4 regions of the Psychrobacillus sp. MER TA 171 genome follow, and region 1 is predicted to be linked to each of the others. Evidence: riboswitches for the same ligand, from Rfam matches in the RefSeq annotation. Region 1 holds a riboswitch; each other region holds the start of a gene.

The links. Region 1 has a riboswitch for S-adenosylmethionine ahead of M3627_RS14015 (MetQ/NlpA family ABC transporter substrate-binding protein). Riboswitches for the same ligand answer to the same signal wherever they lie in the genome.
Region 2: linked by a shared signal. The riboswitch ahead of M3627_RS07765 (5-methyltetrahydropteroyltriglutamate--homocysteine S-methyltransferase) and the one ahead of M3627_RS14015 (MetQ/NlpA family ABC transporter substrate-binding protein) in region 1 are both predicted to bind S-adenosylmethionine.
Region 3: linked by a shared signal. The riboswitch ahead of M3627_RS09455 (O-acetylhomoserine aminocarboxypropyltransferase/cysteine synthase family protein) and the one ahead of M3627_RS14015 (MetQ/NlpA family ABC transporter substrate-binding protein) in region 1 are both predicted to bind S-adenosylmethionine.
Region 4: linked by a shared signal. The riboswitch ahead of metK (methionine adenosyltransferase) and the one ahead of M3627_RS14015 (MetQ/NlpA family ABC transporter substrate-binding protein) in region 1 are both predicted to bind S-adenosylmethionine.

What each region holds. Positions count from the first base shown of each region.
Region 1 covers NZ_JAMAWN010000015.1:44,801-49,148, reverse strand. Annotated here, with positions in the region: gene M3627_RS14025 (hypothetical protein) at 1-58, shown strand, start outside; gene M3627_RS14020 (IS4 family transposase) at 530-1,906, opposite strand; SAM riboswitch class I at 2,392-2,506, shown strand; gene M3627_RS14015 (MetQ/NlpA family ABC transporter substrate-binding protein) at 2,600-3,409, shown strand; gene M3627_RS14010 (methionine ABC transporter ATP-binding protein) at 3,593-4,348, shown strand, end outside.
Region 2 covers NZ_JAMAWN010000006.1:82,787-87,134, reverse strand. Annotated here, with positions in the region: gene M3627_RS07790 (HAD-IIB family hydrolase) at 1-282, shown strand, start outside; gene M3627_RS07785 (helix-turn-helix transcriptional regulator) at 389-589, shown strand; gene M3627_RS07780 (DUF3169 family protein) at 589-1,287, shown strand; gene M3627_RS07775 (DUF6019 family protein) at 1,302-1,484, shown strand; gene M3627_RS07770 (hypothetical protein) at 1,624-1,923, opposite strand; gene M3627_RS07765 (5-methyltetrahydropteroyltriglutamate--homocysteine S-methyltransferase) at 2,024-3,130, opposite strand; SAM riboswitch class I at 3,246-3,348, opposite strand; gene M3627_RS20795 (ABC transporter ATP-binding protein) at 3,421-4,348, opposite strand, start outside.
Region 3 covers NZ_JAMAWN010000008.1:50,887-55,234, reverse strand. Annotated here, with positions in the region: gene M3627_RS09475 (DUF2087 domain-containing protein) at 1-149, shown strand, start outside; gene M3627_RS09470 (hypothetical protein) at 273-674, shown strand; gene M3627_RS09465 (YdcF family protein) at 767-1,354, opposite strand; gene M3627_RS09460 (glycerol-3-phosphate acyltransferase) at 1,373-2,014, opposite strand; SAM riboswitch class I at 2,159-2,275, shown strand; gene M3627_RS09455 (O-acetylhomoserine aminocarboxypropyltransferase/cysteine synthase family protein) at 2,397-3,689, shown strand; gene M3627_RS09450 (homoserine dehydrogenase) at 3,814-4,348, shown strand, end outside.
Region 4 covers NZ_JAMAWN010000017.1:66,888-71,235, forward strand. Annotated here, with positions in the region: gene M3627_RS14950 (alpha/beta hydrolase) at 1-708, opposite strand, end outside; gene M3627_RS14955 (gamma carbonic anhydrase) at 819-1,334, shown strand; gene metK (methionine adenosyltransferase) at 1,547-2,743, opposite strand; SAM riboswitch class I at 2,935-3,052, opposite strand; gene pckA (phosphoenolpyruvate carboxykinase (ATP)) at 3,271-4,348, shown strand, end outside.

The DNA of each region.
Region 1 (4,348 bases):
TGGAGTTACTGTAAAGTATGAAACTCCATCTAGAGCAAAACTTGCATTACTGAATTAAAATAGTCACCGAAGAAGCTTTTTTTGTCGGGGCTTTAATAAAAAAATGCACATAAAAAGTGAGCTTGGAGATACATTTCCAGCTCACTTTTTTTGTATTTTTAAGCTTTGTTAAAGATATGGGTTCGTTTTGACTAACCATTCTTTTTTATAGTGACTGCATAAACAAAGGTACTTTCAAATGTCTGTTAAATATAAATAGATGATGAATTTGGGGTTGGTTACCATTTTGAAGCTTTGTTTATGCGAGTAAATTTTTTGCGATTTATCGATGATAAAGCTGTTCCATTTATTGATTGGAGCGCCAGTCGGCGACTCCTACGGGATGACATAGCTATCAAGTTAAGAAAAATTTACGTCATTCACTCTCATATGAACTGGTATTTTTGAAAATTAGACCATATGAAATTAACACTTTTTAGTTTAACCAAAAAATGTAAGTTTAATTTCTTTCTATACAGGGCATAGAATACTAACTGTAGTTTACACCGAGTATAATCAATGGATCCTTTTCAGGTGGCCCTTTTGTTTTCAATGCATGTTTACAAAGAGCATCATGAAACCTTTTCAGGACCCCATTGGTAAGCTTGGTGTATTTTTTTATGCTTTCAAACATCAAGCGAATAAAGCGTAGGGCAACTGAAATACCCTTTTGAATGCTTATCTCTATTCTAGATTGCTCTAGCAAGAATAAGCGTGCCTGATACGTTGTTGTAGCTGTGATTAGAAACAATAATAAATGGGCGAAAAAATGACATAGCACACGTTCTTCCTTTATCTGTTTATAAAAGGTGGTCGGGAAATTGGATTTCCATCCCTTAAACAATAACTCGATCTGCCAGCGCAATCGGTAAAGGTCCATCACTTTCTCAGCTGGGATGATATCCGGAAGGTTTGTCATAATAATCGTAGCCCCATCTAGCGCCCTTACGTGTTCTTTTGTTTGGTAACGTGAATGTTTACGTTTATACTGACCACTTTTATCTTGTTCCTCCGTATGCCGATACAAAATCAAACGGGTAGGGAATTTATAGTCATACCCGACAAAGACTTCCTCCCATTCCCTTATGGAGCCACGCTCCATTTGTTCCAGATGCTCTGCCAAAGATTCCTTCTGATAAAAAGAGGATTTGACGACCCTGCCATCGGCATGGTATCGAGGGTTTGGATTCCCTGTATAGATAGAACAATCTGGTCGAACTCTAGAGACGAAATAGCCCCCTGTCTCATCGATTTTTTTGAATGTAGGTAGATGAAAATAACCCAAGTCCTGTATAAACAAATCGCCAGGTGAGACCGTCTCTAATCGATACTTTCCGTATAGGGAATCGTTTTCTTTTCCGTTCCTCCAGTCAGCCAACAAGAACTGTCCTGTCAGGAATTCATACTCCAGTTGGCATTTTAATTCGGCTCGATAGACGCCAGGAAAAGTCTCCTTCAAATCCGAAGGAAGGGAATGGATGGTCGCATCTATTATACGGATCCTCTCACAAAATTTTTGTAGCTCGTCACTGATCGGCAACTGATAATTTAACTTCGTTTGTATAAAATGTTCCAAACACTTTTTTAGGAATACAATTAATTCTTTATTTAAACGTTGGTTTATTGCCTCTGGAGTCATAGAAATATGGCAGGTTTCTTCTAATGATAGGCTTAGCTCGCGTAGTGAACTGCCAGCCAGGTTTCCACAATGATAAAGAAGAATGTGGAGAAATGAATACGCATCAAGCTTTCGTTTTCGTTTGATCCATCCTGATTCTTTGGCCCAACTATCCAACATATCCGGGGAAAACAGTTTATACAATTGTTCCATTAAGAGTTTCCATTCGTCTAAATCAGTTCTTTTCATATGAAGCACCTCCTGTTGGTTAGTTTTCTATACCAACCTCGAGGGTTTTTATAAACTTCTTAACTTGATAGCTATGCTACGGGATGAGTGAGACAGACCAGACATCACAACCACGCGCGTAAGCGATGGGTGATGGCTTATCGCTCACCCCGAGGAAAGCGTCCGGCTGGGGCGGAAATCAATTCTACTCTATGCTTTAAGATTTCTTGCATCATAAATCAACCCTAACCTTTAACATAGCCTATTTTTAAATCTCTCCTTACCTTTAACATCTCCATTAACATAAAGCATATAGCTAAATGTAAACCTTTTAAATGCTCCCATCTTAGTATTTCCATATAAATCACTTTTGTATAATTATTTATATAATATTCTATTTGAATTTTTCTAAACAATTATAAAAATATAAAAATATATATTGACTTCAATAGAGCAGTGTAGTAAATTTTTTCTATAGTAAAAACGAAAAACTTAATAGAAATTATCTCTTATCAAGAGTAGCTGAGGGACTGGCCCGTTGAAGCTCGGCAACCATCTATACTAAAAAAGTATAGAAAGGTGCTAAATCCTGCAAAACATTTTTGTTTTGGAAGATAAGAGAGGACCATACATATTTGTGTGCCTCTCTTTCTTTTGAAAGAGAGGCTTTTATATTTATTCGTTTTTATTAATACATATTCAGGAGGAATTACAATGAAGAAATTTAGCTTAGTGTTATCAGGAGTTTTATTAACAGGGTTGCTCTCGGCTTGTGGTAATGATGCTACATCAGGACCATTAGATGAAAATAAATTAGTTGTTGGCGTTACGTCAGGTCCACATGAACAAGTTACTGAGGTTGTTGCTGAAATTGCAGCACGTGATGGACTAGAAATTGAGATTAAGGCTTTTTCAGATTTCGTACTTCCAAACACAGCACTTGATGAAGGCAGCTTGGACGCAAACAGTTATCAAACTCTACCTTTTCTTGACTCATTTAACGAAAATAATGATACAGAGCTAGTACCAGTCGCTGAGACTATTTTACTTCCAATGGGCGTTTATTCTGAAAAGTATTCATCCTTCGATGAACTACCAGATGGAGCTACCTTTGGACTACCGAATGATCCAACACAAGGTGCACGAGCTTTAGACATATTAGAAGTAAATGGTTTTATCAAAGTGAAAGAAGGTAAAAAAGGAAATGCTTCTATTCATGACATTGAAGAAAACCCTAAAAACCTTGAATTCGTTGAATTAGAGGCAGCGCAAATAGTAAAACAGCTTAGTGAGGTCGATGCTGCAGCAATCAATTCCAATTATGCTTTAGAAGCTGGTATTAACCCTGGAGAAGAATCAATTTTGTTAGAGTCAGCTGATTCCCCATACGTTAACCATATTGTTGTTCGTAAGGAAAACGAAAATGATCCTGTCATCCAAAAATTCATTAAAGCATACCATTCCGACGAAGTTAGAGAATTTATTGAAGAAGAATTCCAAGGCTCCGCACTAGCAGGTTGGTAAATTAGAAAAGCACAGGCGCCTATCCCTGCCCCGACAGGCAAATGGGAAAATGCGAGGAGGCAGATCCACAGCCACCGGAGTATTTTCCCATTTGATCCCGAGGGGCAAGGCGCCGAAGCTAGACATCAAGAAAAACGCAGGCTTCTAGCTCTGCCGGCGTTTCTTTAGAAAGGAAGATCATTCATGATAGTTTTAGAAAATATCACAAAAGAGTTCAGCAGTAAAAGTAGTACGGTAAAGGCTGTTAATAATGTAAGCATACACGTAAAAAAAGGTGAAATTCATGGGGTTATAGGCTATAGCGGTGCAGGGAAAAGCACACTCATTCGCTGTGTAAATCTATTAGAGAAACCAACATCTGGAAAAGTATACATAAACGGCAATAACATTACCCCCCTCCCCCCGGCGAAGCTACGTATGGTACGAAATAAAATAGGAATGATCTTTCAAGGATTTAATCTTCTAAAAACAGCAACTGTTTATGATAATATTGCCATTCCATTAAAGCTACTCGGCTATGATAAAACAGAAGTAAAAAATAGAGTAGAAAAGTACTTAGAAATAGTTGGTTTATCTGATAAGTATAAAAGCTACCCAAACCAGCTTTCAGGAGGGCAAAAACAACGCGTCGCAATAGCTAGAGCCCTTGCACAGGAACCCGAAGTACTATTAAGCGATGAAGCAACAAGTGCATTGGATCCTGAAACTACTGATTCCATTTTGGATTTGCTATTAAAAATAAATAAAGAGCTGGGTATCACTATTCTACTAATTACTCATGAGATGAATGTCATTCAAAAAATTTGTGATCATGTGTATGTAATGGAAAAAGGAGAAGTTGTCGAAGCAAACACTGCGATTAACCTTTTTACAAAGCCAAAGCATCCAACAACAAAGAAGTTTTTAAGCACAATCAGTCAACGAAATCTATCCCCGTCT
Region 2 (4,348 bases), on a different contig from region 1:
AAACAGCTCCCAGTAGAAATTTGTAACCATGGCCGGGAAGGAATTTTAGATATAAGTCCATTGGGTGTTGATAAATGGAATGGACTCCAAAAGCTTGGAGTCCTAAGTAAGCAATTTATAGCATTCGGAAATGATGCAAATGATATTCCTATGTTTCTCCAGGCACAAAGCTCTGTTTGCATTGGAAATTATGAAGAGCTAATTAAGATTGCTACAGCACAGGTGGCAAATGAGGAAGCGCTTGTTTTGAATAAACTAAAAGAAATTGCAAAAGAATTGTAGACAAAAACACATTTGAATTAATTGACATTTTTTATAGTCATTTTGACAATTATAGTTGTCAAAATGACTATAATTGTATATATTGGAAGAGAGGAGGCGGGGAATGGTGAAAAGCCGTTTAAAGGAGTTAAGAGCAAGAGATGGACTCAATCAGACTGAACTAGCTAAGTTAGCTAGGATTTCTAGGCAAACTATTAGCTTAATAGAGCGAGAAGAATATATGCCTTCTATATTAATAGCTGTACGTATAGCTAGAATTTTTAATGAGCCTGTAGAAAATGTCTTTTTAATAGGGGAGGAAGAATAATGAAAAAGATGTTCACAACAATTGTTAGTTTACTGCTCGGAGGGGTAGCTGGTTTTACGATCACCTATGCTATCATGATGGGCAAAGATCAGGGTCGCGAGGCATGGGACCATCCTGTAAATCTGATTTTATATATTGTTTTGGCTATGATTCTAACTCTTTTAGTAATCGGTCTTGTGTTTATAAGGAAGATAAAAATAGTTAATTCCCAAACATTTGATGGGGAACAAGAGGATTTAATGGAAGAGTACAAATACAAAAAGGTCGCTGATTTGGGTATAGCTGCTAATATTTCACAGGTCTTATCTATATTAGCGGTTGCAGTTTCTATTCTAATGACAAACAATACAATTTTACAAATTGGTTTTATACTTTTGTTCATAGCTAGCTGGACCATTCCGATGTTTAGTGCAAATTTTATAAAGACAAGTTATCCAGAAAGAAACCTTCCGAGCATCCAATCAAAGGACTATGAGCAACGGCTTATGGACTCTATGGATGATGGGGAGAAGTACGTGACCTTACAAGGACTTTATAAATCGCATCGATTATTCAATCTGTTTATGCTCACTGGTATTAGTTTAGCTGTTGCATTTTCTTACTTTAGCGAGCAATCGCAAATTTTTTCTATAGCAGTAATGTGCTTAGTCTTGCTGGTAGTGAACACAAGCTATTTAGTAGTTGTACGCAATAAATAAGGGGGATTTTAAAAATGACAACCGGACAATTGCTTTTATGGATAATAGGTTTATCTATACTTTTATATTTTATTATCAAGTGGGGAGTAAAAAATGGGATTAATGAGTCTATGTTAGTCTCAGAGGAAGCTAGAAGGAAATATCGACAAGAACAAGAAGACAAGGTGCAAAGGTCCATAGACGATTTAAAGAACTAAGATTTCTTATTTCGGTAAGCCACCACCACAGAAATCCAAGCGGCTATGATGGCTTATCTTTTTATACTTGCTCGCTGTTTGTTTATTAAAATAAAAACTGATACCTGTCTATAAAATAAGACAAGTATCAGCAACTTAGTTATCCTGCATGGGACCATGTAGTAGGGGTTCCTGCTTTTGGGCAGTTTGGAAAAGTAGAGCCAGCCTCTAGGAAAGCTTCATCTCCATCTTCATCCACATAGCGACCGGATGTTAATACTTCCTGCCCTGAGCTGTGGGTATGACTTTCAGAGCGTTTCCAATACGTAACTACTTCTGTATCGGGACAGGAAGGGAATTTCGAACCCTTTTCTAAAGTTCTAGTTGTCCCAGACTCACACGTATAATTACCAGTTTCTTCTACGACATCATCTGTTGTATATTCATAAACTTTACTCATCAAACATTCCTCCCATATAGAACTGATATCTTATTTAAATAGATACCCTAACAGGCAAATGTAAAAACATTTCTACTAACGTTATCCACATGTGGGTAAGTCAGTTCCAGACATCCTTTGCTATTTGGACTACATGGCGAATTTTTGCCCATTGTTCCTCTTCAGTTAATATGTTTCCTTCCTCAGTAGAAGAAAATCCACATTGAGGACTTAAGCAAAGCTGTTCTTTTGGTACATATTTAGTAGCTTCTTCGATGCGAGCTTTAACTAATTCTTCTTCCTCTAGGTCCCCATGCTTAGAGGTAATCAGCCCTAGGACAATATTTAAATCCTTTCGATTAACATGTCGTAAAGGCTCAAAACCACCAGAGCGCTCATCGTCAAATTCTAAAAATAAACCATCCACATGTAATCCACCGAATATAGTTTCTGAAACTAACTCATAGCTTCCGCTTGTGATATAAGTGGATCGGAAATTTCCCCGACAAATATGCATGGTCACTAGCATATCGGCTGGTCTTTTAGAAATAGACTCATTAATAGCCCTTGCAGAAAGGGATAAGGCTTGCTCTAGCGATAACCCCCTGTCCTTTAAGGAAGCGAGGCCTTCCTCGGAAAAGGAGGTAGCCCATGAAGTATCATCAATTTGAAGATAACGACAGCCTTCATCATAGATTGCTTGGATAAACCCTTGATAAGCTGTGATTAAGTCAGAAAATAATTCCTCATCATTGTTATACACACCTTCCTCAATTGCAGCTCGGTAATAAAGCATGTTCGGACTAGGAATAGTAAATTTTACAACAGCATCCCCAGCTGCTTCTTTTAAAAACTTGAAATGCTCAATCATGTAATGGGTACTAAAGCCAATCTTTCCTGTCACCTTAATACCATGCGCTTTTGTTTGCACCCCTTTAAATGATAGTCCTTGATCGGTTTCATAAAATTCCACGCCATCTAGTCCGCTTAAAAAATCGAAATGCCACCATTTTCGACGAAATTCTCCATCTGTGATAGAAAGTAATCCAGCTTCCTTCTGTTTTTCTATGAGTTTAATAATCTCTTCATTTTCCACTTGAGTTAGCTGCTCTTGGGAAATTTCTTTTTGTTCAAATTGAGCCCTTGCTTGCTTTAAACGTTCCGGTCTCAGGAAGCTTCCAACGTGATCTGCTTTGAAAGGTGCTTTTACAAGTAATTGATTTGTCATATTAAATTCCTACCTTCTATTTATATTATGTTGCGATTACTACTGTCTATAAAATCAAATAAAAAGAGGGCTCGCTTCATAAGAAGAGAACCCTCAATATATATTGAAGTCATTCTTCTTATCTTCAAGACTTAATGTCTATTGGATTTAGCACCACACCTAAAAGGCTGGTTGCTGAGACATCATAGGGCCAATCCCTCCGTCTCTCTTGATAAGAAATAAAATATTAAATTATCTAAATATAATAAAAATAAGTTTAACATGGGCTTTAAACAATTTCAAGGGCTACCTTACTTAGGGATAGCTACCCAGTGACCGTCGGATACCTCTACCAGCTCAGAATTCTTTAATTGATACTTGTCAGTAACATTAGACTCTTCCATGAGCACACGCTTTTTCTTGGCCTCTACTTTTGGGTCAGGGATTGGAATGGCTGCTAAGAGAGACTTAGTGTACGGATGCTGTGGATTAGTATAAAGCTCCTCACTTTCTGCTAGCTCTACAATTTTTCCAGAATACATGACAGCAACGCGATCACTTATATGTTTTACCATGGACAGGTCATGTGCGATAAATAAGTATGTCAGGCCTAGTCTGTGCTGTAAATCCTCCAAAAGCTCTACAATCTGTGCTTGTATAGAAACATCTAAAGCCGATAGAGGTTCGTCACAGACGATAAAATCAGGCTCAACCGCAAGTGCTCGAGCGATACCTATACGTTGTCGCTGTCCACCAGAGAACTCATGTGGATAACGTAATGCATGCGAGGGCTCTAAGCCTACCAATTCTAGTAATTCCTCTACCCGCTTCTTTCTCTCCTCTGCATTTTTGCTCAGACGATGAATATCTAATGCCTGCCCAATAATGTCTAGCACCTTTAAACGAGGATTTAAGGAAGAGTAGGGGTCCTGGAAGATGATTTGCATATGCCGACGCATCGTTTTAAGCTCATTTTTACTTAAACGATTAATGGCCATTCCTTGATATAGCACATCTCCATCTGTAGGCTCATGCAATCGAAGAATCGCCCGACCGGTAGTAGATTTACCTGAGCCTGATTCTCCTACAAGACCAAGAGTTTCCCCGGGCTTTATAAAGAAGCTAATATCGTCAACCGCTTTTAAGACATTCCCGCGACTTACTTGAAAATGCTGTTTTAAAGATTTAACTTCCAGCAGTGGCTTTCCATTTTCTAATCCAATAGAACGAAGAGGAGGT
Region 3 (4,348 bases), on a different contig from region 1:
TTGACAAGGAAAAGCAGTATAGCGAGAAAGAAATAAATGAAATTCTAAAAAGCATATACGATGACCATGTAACTCTCAGACGTTATTTAGTGGAATACGGATTTTTAGATAGGAAAGATGATGGAAGTGCTTATTGGGTGAAGGGGTAAAGTTGATTCAACCCAATTAAATGGAAATTCACTTAGACAACTAAACAGCAATTGTAACAAATGAGAGTAGGTAAGGTAACTTATTCCACCCTTGTCCGTCTAACAATGTAAGGAGGGGATAACGTGAGACAACTTGCATTATTTTGGGGTTTGATCATTTTCGTTTTATTAACTGCTGTTGGATGTTCTAATTCATTGAACACAGAAAAAATAGAAGTTCATGAAACTAAAAATCCTGATGCGGAAGAGGTTTTAACATTAGACCCTGAAGCCGATATTTTTCAGCTCGATGGTGTGATTTATAAGACTAAAATTGACTGGGTTGAGGAACTAACTTTAACAAAAGGCGAGCAAGTAGGGGAAATAAAAATAAGAAATGATTCAGACACAGACTTTGAAGATGAAATGTCGAATAAGCTCCCTGTGGGTTCAAATATTTTTTCTACTATAGAAAAAGAAGGCCCTATTTTACTCGTTGAATTAGAAGGTGAACTTCTGAAATATTATGCACTGGTCGAGGGTTAATAACTTTCCTATAATTCGCAAATGAGCGAGAGCTGGGGGAGGGAGAAAGGAGGGGGTAGCATAGCTACTCTTCTTTTTTTATCCCTCCCTTGTTATTCTCCGGAAACAAAGGTTTTTAGCAAGGCCGCTCTTTCGCGCAAACGTAGTTTTGCCTCTGAAATTTGTGGTGTCCTAGCTGCTACCACGTCTGCGTCCCATCCTATTCCCTCAGCTATAATTTTTGCTCGCTGTAAATGGAAATCGCTCGTAATAATTGTGACAGAGGTAACGCTGTCAGGGAGAAGCTGTTGAGAGTATAAAAGGTTTTCATACGTAGAGGTAGATTGATCTTCTACTATGATTCGACTCTCCATAATTCCATTCTCTACGAGATAGTTCTTCATGACTATAGCTTCTTCTATATCCTCATCTTGTCCCTGTCCTCCAGTAACAACAAGTTTTACAGATGGGTATTTTTCAGCATAATCTAGTGCTGCTTCCAAACGATAAAGAAGTGCTAGAGAAGGGATGTGCCCTTTTTTGACCTTGGCCCCTAACACAATGGCATACTCATTGGAACCGTCGGCCTTAGGCTTTAACCCATCCTCGAGCCATTTACTTGTAAGCATCCACATACCTAATCCGCTCGATGCGATTATTATGAATGGAATGACCACAATCCACCTCTTTTTTTTGCTCATTTAACTCACTCTTTTCCTTTAAACCGAAGGCTTCTTTTTCTTTATAACAGAGGAAATTTTTGTTTCCTCGTTCCGTATTAATCGTTGGACATTCTCTATGTGTAAGAAGGAAGCCATTAAAAATAGGAAGCCTGCTATTAAGATTGGTCCTGTTCCATCTGCTGTCCAGACAGAGGCTCCTAAAAATATGAGGTAAAAAAACAAAACCCCAATCAACAAATAATCTGTTAAAAGTGTAACGCAGATTAATATAAGCAATCCAGCCAGTCCTACCGGCCAATGTAATGCAAGTAAAACCCCGATGATGGAGGCTGTGCCTTTCCCACCTTTAAATTTTGTGAAAACTGGAAAGTTGTGTCCTAAAATAACCGCGGCACCAGCTAGATAAAGAAGTAGATCCAGCTCTGATGAACTAAACAAGCTCCACTGCTCAGAAAGTACACGTACACCAATAATCATAATGGCACCCTTTAATATATCTATGACTCCCACTAAAACACCATACTTCCAGCCAAGTACGACAGTAGCATTGGATGCTCCGGAATTATTTAGGCCTTCTTTTTTTATATTAACTCCACTCATCCATTGAGCGAGTTTAGATCCATGTAGCGAACCAATAATGTAGCCTGTTAGGAGAATGCTAACAATCCAAACAACCATTCTATGACACCCCTTATAAAATTATTCTATCTATTATATTAAACGATTAAAAAAAGAAGAAGTTTCAGAATTTTTATAAAATGACTTGACATCTAAATATATGGAGACTTATACTGTGTAACAAGATGGAATACTAATCAAATACTCTTATCAAGAGTGACTGAGGGAATAGGCCCTAAGAAGTCCGGCAACCACCAAGTTCTATAACTTGGAAAGGTGCTAAATCCTACAAATTCTTTAATAGAATTTGGAAGATAAGAGGAGGAACATGTCATCAATTTGACCCCTCTTCTTAATTGAAGAGGGGTTTTTATAGTTGTCTGTTCTATAATCCTCTCTGGCCTCCAGCATCCATCTAATCTACTAAATCGGAGGAATTCAAATGACTAATCTTCAAAAAGAAACACTTCTATTACACGGTGGACAAACGCCTGATCCAGTGACAGGATCTAGAGCAGTACCTATTTACAAAACAACCTCATATGTATTTCAAAACACTGAGCATGCACAAAATCTATTTGCCTTGAAAGAGACTGGTAATATCTATTCCAGAATCACAAACCCAACAGTAGATGTTTTTGAACAAAGAATTGCATTACTGGAAGGAGGAACAGCAGCAGTAGCACTTTCCTCAGGAGCAGCAGCCATAGCATTTTCTATTTTGAACATTGCTGGAGCTGGAGATGAAATTATAGCTGCTGAAAATTTATACGGAGGAACTTTTAATCTATTTGCACATACACTCCCACGTTATGGGATTACAGTAAAATTCGTAGATTCCTCTGACCCAGAAAATTTCCGTAAAGCTGTTACAGAGAAAACGAAAGGCTTCTTTGCAGAAATCATTGGAAATCCAAGCTTAAATGTTCTAGACGTAGAAGCTGTTTCAAAAATTTCCAATGAAGTAGGAGTTCCATTATTAGTAGATAACACATTTGCTACACCTTTTGGTTCAAATCCTATAGAGTATGGAGCTAACATTGTTATACATTCTGCAACGAAGTGGATTGGAGGACATGGGACAACAATTGGTGGTGTAGTAGTAGATGGAGGGAATTTCAATTGGAACTCCGATAAATTTCCGGGATTTACAGAGCCTGATGTTACTTATCATGGGCTACGTTATGGAATCGACGTACCAAATGTGGCATTTGCAATTAAGCTAAGAGTTCAGTTGCTTCGGGATTTTGGTCCTACTCTTAGCCCAGAGGCAGCATTTTCCTTTCTTCAAGGACTAGAAACACTTCACTTAAGAGTGCCAAAACATAACGAAAATGCACAGAAGATTGCAGAGTACTTAAATGCAAATGAGGAAGTGTCATGGGTTAACTACTTAGGGCTTGAAAACCATCCAACGCACGAGCTGGCTAAAAAGTATTTAAAAAATGGCTTCGGTTCTATTCTGACATTTGGAGTGAAGGGAGGCAGAGAAGCAGGTAGACAAATTATTGATAATATTGAAATTTGGTCTCATGTTGCTAATGTAGGAGACGCAAAATCCTTAATTATCCACCCAGCTTCTACTACTCACCAACAGCTTACTCCCGAGGATTTAGTAAAATCAGGTGTTACAGAGGATCTAATCCGCTTGTCTGTTGGCTTGGAGGCAGTTGAAGACTTACAAAATGCACTCGAAAAAGTACTTTTGAGAAAAACAAATGTCCTCTCTAGATAGAATCCTATTGTATAATGAATAAAAATAGTCTACAATATGTAAAATAGTCAATAAATTTATTGAAATATTACACAAGTGCGATTATTTATATTCAATTGTACAGATTCATTTTGGAGGAGACAGCATGGCAAAAATAAAAGCAGCGATTTTAGGGTTTGGAACAGTCGGCCAAGGGATTTATCACATCGTAAATGAAAAAAGAGAAGACTTAAAAAAATCATTAGGGTTGGATATTGAGATTTGTGCAATCCTGATAAATAATTTAGCAAAAGAAAGACCTGAAACTCCAGGAGTTTTGGTAACAGACGACTTTGAGGATATTGAGAATATTCCTGGACTCCAGGTAGTTTTTGAGGCAATTGTCAACGAAGAGCCCGCATATAGCTATTTATGCAGAGCGATTGACAAAGGCTGTCACGTGATTACTGCAAATAAAGTCATGTTCTCTAAATATAGTATTCCCTTACAGGAGCGCGCAAAATCACGAGGTGTATTTGTAGGCTATGAGGCTACTACAGCTGGTGGGGTGCCAATTATCAAGACTCTAAAAAACCTGCTTCAAGTAAACTCTGTGAAGAAAATTCAAGGAATATTGAATGGAACATCCAACTATATTTTGACGCAAATGCGTATAGAGGATTCGCCATTTGAGAGTGCCT
Region 4 (4,348 bases), on a different contig from region 1:
ATACAAGTCATGAAAGCAATTCTTCCATTCCTTAAATTGATAATCCGAAAGCTCTTGTTTTTTCAGCCATACTTTAGCAGCTGCTGTATCCGTAATTTTATCTCTTTCCCCTGTCATCAATAGTAAAGGAACATTAGGAATAGATTCATGATATTGACTTACCGTTTTCATCTCATTTTCCAGCTCTTTATACCAGCCATGTGAAATTATTGTTCGATAATAAGGATCATCAACTAGATTTTGATAAGCGCCGTAGTTTCTAGTGAGTTCCTTGAGCTGAATATCGTGGTTTATCTTTTGCTGTACGGAGATTTTAGCTAAAGTCTTCGTCCATTTAGATGGAAGCTTGTTTAACTGTAGCCATGGCGATGTCAAGATAACACCTGCATACTGGACCTCTATTTTATGTAACATTTTCATCACCAGCGTTGCCCCAAGACCATGTCCAATGATGAATATAGGAAGATCATAGGAAACTGCCACCTGTACTGCTTGTTTTATGTATTCTTTGTAAAGATCAAAAGATTCATCATGGATCGTTTTAGCTCTCACCAACTCCCCATGTCCAGGTAGATCTCCCATTACTATATGGCAATTAGAGCTTCTCAATTTTTCGATTAACCAAGCATAGCGTCTGTGATGCTCATAGGCACTATGAACAATTATTACTACTGCTTTTGCTTTTTCATCTGATTCCCATTTCCACATGTTCAACATACCTCATTTCTAAAACACTCTCCACGTACTATTTATTTCCTTCTTCCCATTTGTTTGATAGGATTAATTATATTCTAATAAAATAAAGGAGTGTGTCTATTTTGATTTATCCTTACAAAGATAAAAAACCTTCGATCGATGAATCAGTTTATATTGCTGATTATGTCACAATTACAGGGGATGTTACAATCGGACCAGAGACTACAATTTGGTTTAATACGGTAATTAGAGGGGACGTTGCCCCTACTGTGATCGGAAGTAGAGTAAGCATTCAAGATTTAAGTTGCCTACACCAAAGTCCCAATAACCCACTAATCATTGAAGATGAGGTCACTGTCGGCCATCAGGTCACTTTACATAGCTGCACAATCCGAAAAGGTGCTTTAATTGGCATGGGTTCCATTATATTAGATGGCGCTGAAATAGGTGAGGGTGCTTTTATTGGAGCAGGAAGCTTGGTTCCCCAAGGCAAAAAAATTCCACCTAATACGCTTGCTTTTGGAAGTCCAGCAAAGGTTATACGAGAATTAAATGAGGAAGATAAAAAAGATGTCCAACGAATTATTCATGAGTATGCGGAAAAAGGACAATACTATAAATCAGTAAAACCAATTTAAAAATGTTTAAGAAACTAAAGTATTCTTATATTTTATATAATTTATACTCATTAATCCATTAAGAGTAAACGCACCCAATTATTAATCTCCTTTAAATACACTTAGTTCTCAGATCATCTGTATAAAAGTATAAAAAGAACAGAAGGTATTAAGAGATCAATCTCTTAATACCTTCTGTTTTTATAAGAGGCATTCTGTAATAGAAGACTCTTTTATAGACCAGCCTTTTGCTTTAATAGCTCTGCTTTGTCTGTTCTTTCCCATGGTGCATCAATATCTGTACGTCCAAAATGTCCGTAAGCAGCAGTTTGCTTGTAGATTGGGCGACGAAGGTCTAACATTTTAATAATGCCAGCTGGGCGAAGGTCAAATAGCTCACGGATATAAGTTACCAAATCTGCTTCGGATACTTTACCTGTTTCAAATGTATCAATAGCAATTGATACAGGCTGTGCTACACCGATTGCATAAGCAAGCTGTACCTCACAACGATCAGCAAGACCAGCTGCAACAATATTCTTTGCCACATAACGAGCTGCATAAGCTGCAGAACGGTCTACTTTTGTTGGATCCTTACCAGAGAAAGCTCCTCCTCCATGACGAGCATACCCACCGTAAGTATCTACGATAATTTTACGACCTGTCAAACCTGCATCCCCTTGCGGACCACCGATAACAAAGCGACCAGTCGGGTTGATAAAGTACTTTGTTTCGTCTGTTATTAAATTAGTAGGAACTACTGGTTTAATCACATGCTCTTTTAAATCTTTTTGAATTTGTTCTAACGTTACTTCCGGATGATGCTGTGTGGAAATAACAATCGTATCGATATGAACTGGATTGTTATTTTCGTCATATTCTACTGTTACTTGTGTTTTACCATCTGGTCGTAAGTAATCTAATGTTTCGTCTTTACGAACCTCAGCTAATCGGCGAGCTAATTTGTGGGCTAGGCTAATTGGAAGTGGCATAAGCTCTGGTGTTTCATTACAAGCATAGCCAAACATTAAACCTTGGTCCCCAGCTCCGATTGCTTCAATATCAGAATCAGACATCGAACCTTCTCGAGCTTCTAGTGCTTGGTCAACTCCCATAGCGATATCAACCGATTGCTCATCGATAGCTGTAAGAACTGCTGACGTTTCTGAGTCAAAACCATATTTAGCTCGCGTATATCCAATTTCTTGAATAGTAGCTCGCACTACTTTTGGAATGTCTACATAAGTAGAGGTTGTGATTTCTCCAGCAACTAAAACCAAACCTGTAGTAACTGTTGTTTCACAAGCTACACGAGCGTTTGGATCTTCCGTTAAAATCGCATCTAAGATAGCATCTGATATTTGGTCACAAATTTTATCTGGATGACCTTCTGTTACTGATTCCGATGTAAATAATCGTCTTTGTGTCAAAAAAATTCCCTCCTATGTCCTGCGAGATTTCTCTCAGGAATTGATACGGTACTCATTCCCATGTCAAGCCTATAGTAAACTTGAAGCCGTTTCGGACTTGGCACACAAGGATTTAGGGCGATGTAATATAAAAAAACCTCTCACTCACGTAGTTACATGAGGAAAGGGATTAATATCATAAACACCTTTCACTCTTATCAATCAAGGAATTTCACCTTGTATCAGGTTTGGCACCTTTGTAACGTAAGTATAATTACAGGTTGCCGGGTTTCATAGGGCCTGAACCCCTCCACACGCTCGGAATAAGAGTATCCGTTCAATTCACCATCATACGTATATTAGCAAAATAAGTCAACAGGTAAATTTGTTATTTATTCACAATTACTAAAAAAAATCATTTTTTGAGCTTTAATTAGTGTAGACTATTTAGTTTAATGTGTTATACTATTTCACATATCAACGAAAAATCCTCTTTATGATGTTTCCGTGAAGAGCTAAAAACTTTAAATAAAGGATGGTAATACTATATGAATTCAATCGATACTGTGAGCGAACTGAACGAATTGTTAGCTGGTAACAACATTAGCCTGCAATTATCAGTACCACAATTAGTGGAAAAAGCTACGTCAAGAGGAGAAGCAGTACTAACTTCCACTGGAGCTGTTAAAGCAGAGACGGGCAAATATACAGGACGTTCTCCAAAAGACAAGTATATTGTTGATGAACCTATCTCAAAAGACAAAATCGATTGGGGATCTGTAAACCAACCTATCTCATCTTCGCACTTTGAAGCATTATATTCAAAGGTTATGAACTATTTAAAGGAAAAAAATGAACTATTCGTCTTTAAAGGATACGCTGGTGCAGACAAGGATTCACGTTTAAGCATTCAAGTAATCAACGAATACGCGTGGCATAACCTGTTTGCTCACCAATTATTCATTCGTCCTTCTGAAGAGGAGTTAATATCTCATAAAGCAGACTTCACTGTCATTAGTGCTCCGAACTTCAAAGCAAATCCTGCTGTTGACGGAACTAATTCAGAAACTTTTATCATTGTATCTATGGAAAAACGCATCGTTTTAATCGGTGGTACGGAATACGCAGGAGAAATGAAAAAGTCTATATTCTCTATTATGAACTATTTATTGCCTGAACAAAATATTTTGCCAATGCACTGCTCTGCTAACGTTGGAGAAAAAGGCGATGTAACATTATTCTTCGGTCTATCAGGTACTGGAAAAACTACATTATCTGCTGATGCTGGAAGAAAACTAATCGGTGATGATGAGCACGGCTGGTCTGATAATGGCGTATTTAATATCGAAGGCGGCTGCTATGCAAAATGTATCGACCTAACAAGAGAAAATGAACCACAAATTTTTGACGCTATCAAATTTGGTACTGTTTTAGAAAACGTAGTTGTAGACCCTACTACTCGTACTGCTGATTATACTGATAGCTCTTTAACTGAAAATACTCGTGCAGCTTATCCAATTCAATATATAGATAATATTGTGGATCCATCTGTTGCTGGTCACCCAAATACAATCATCTTCTTAACTGCAGATGCATTTGGAGTATTACCTCCAATCAGTAAGCTTA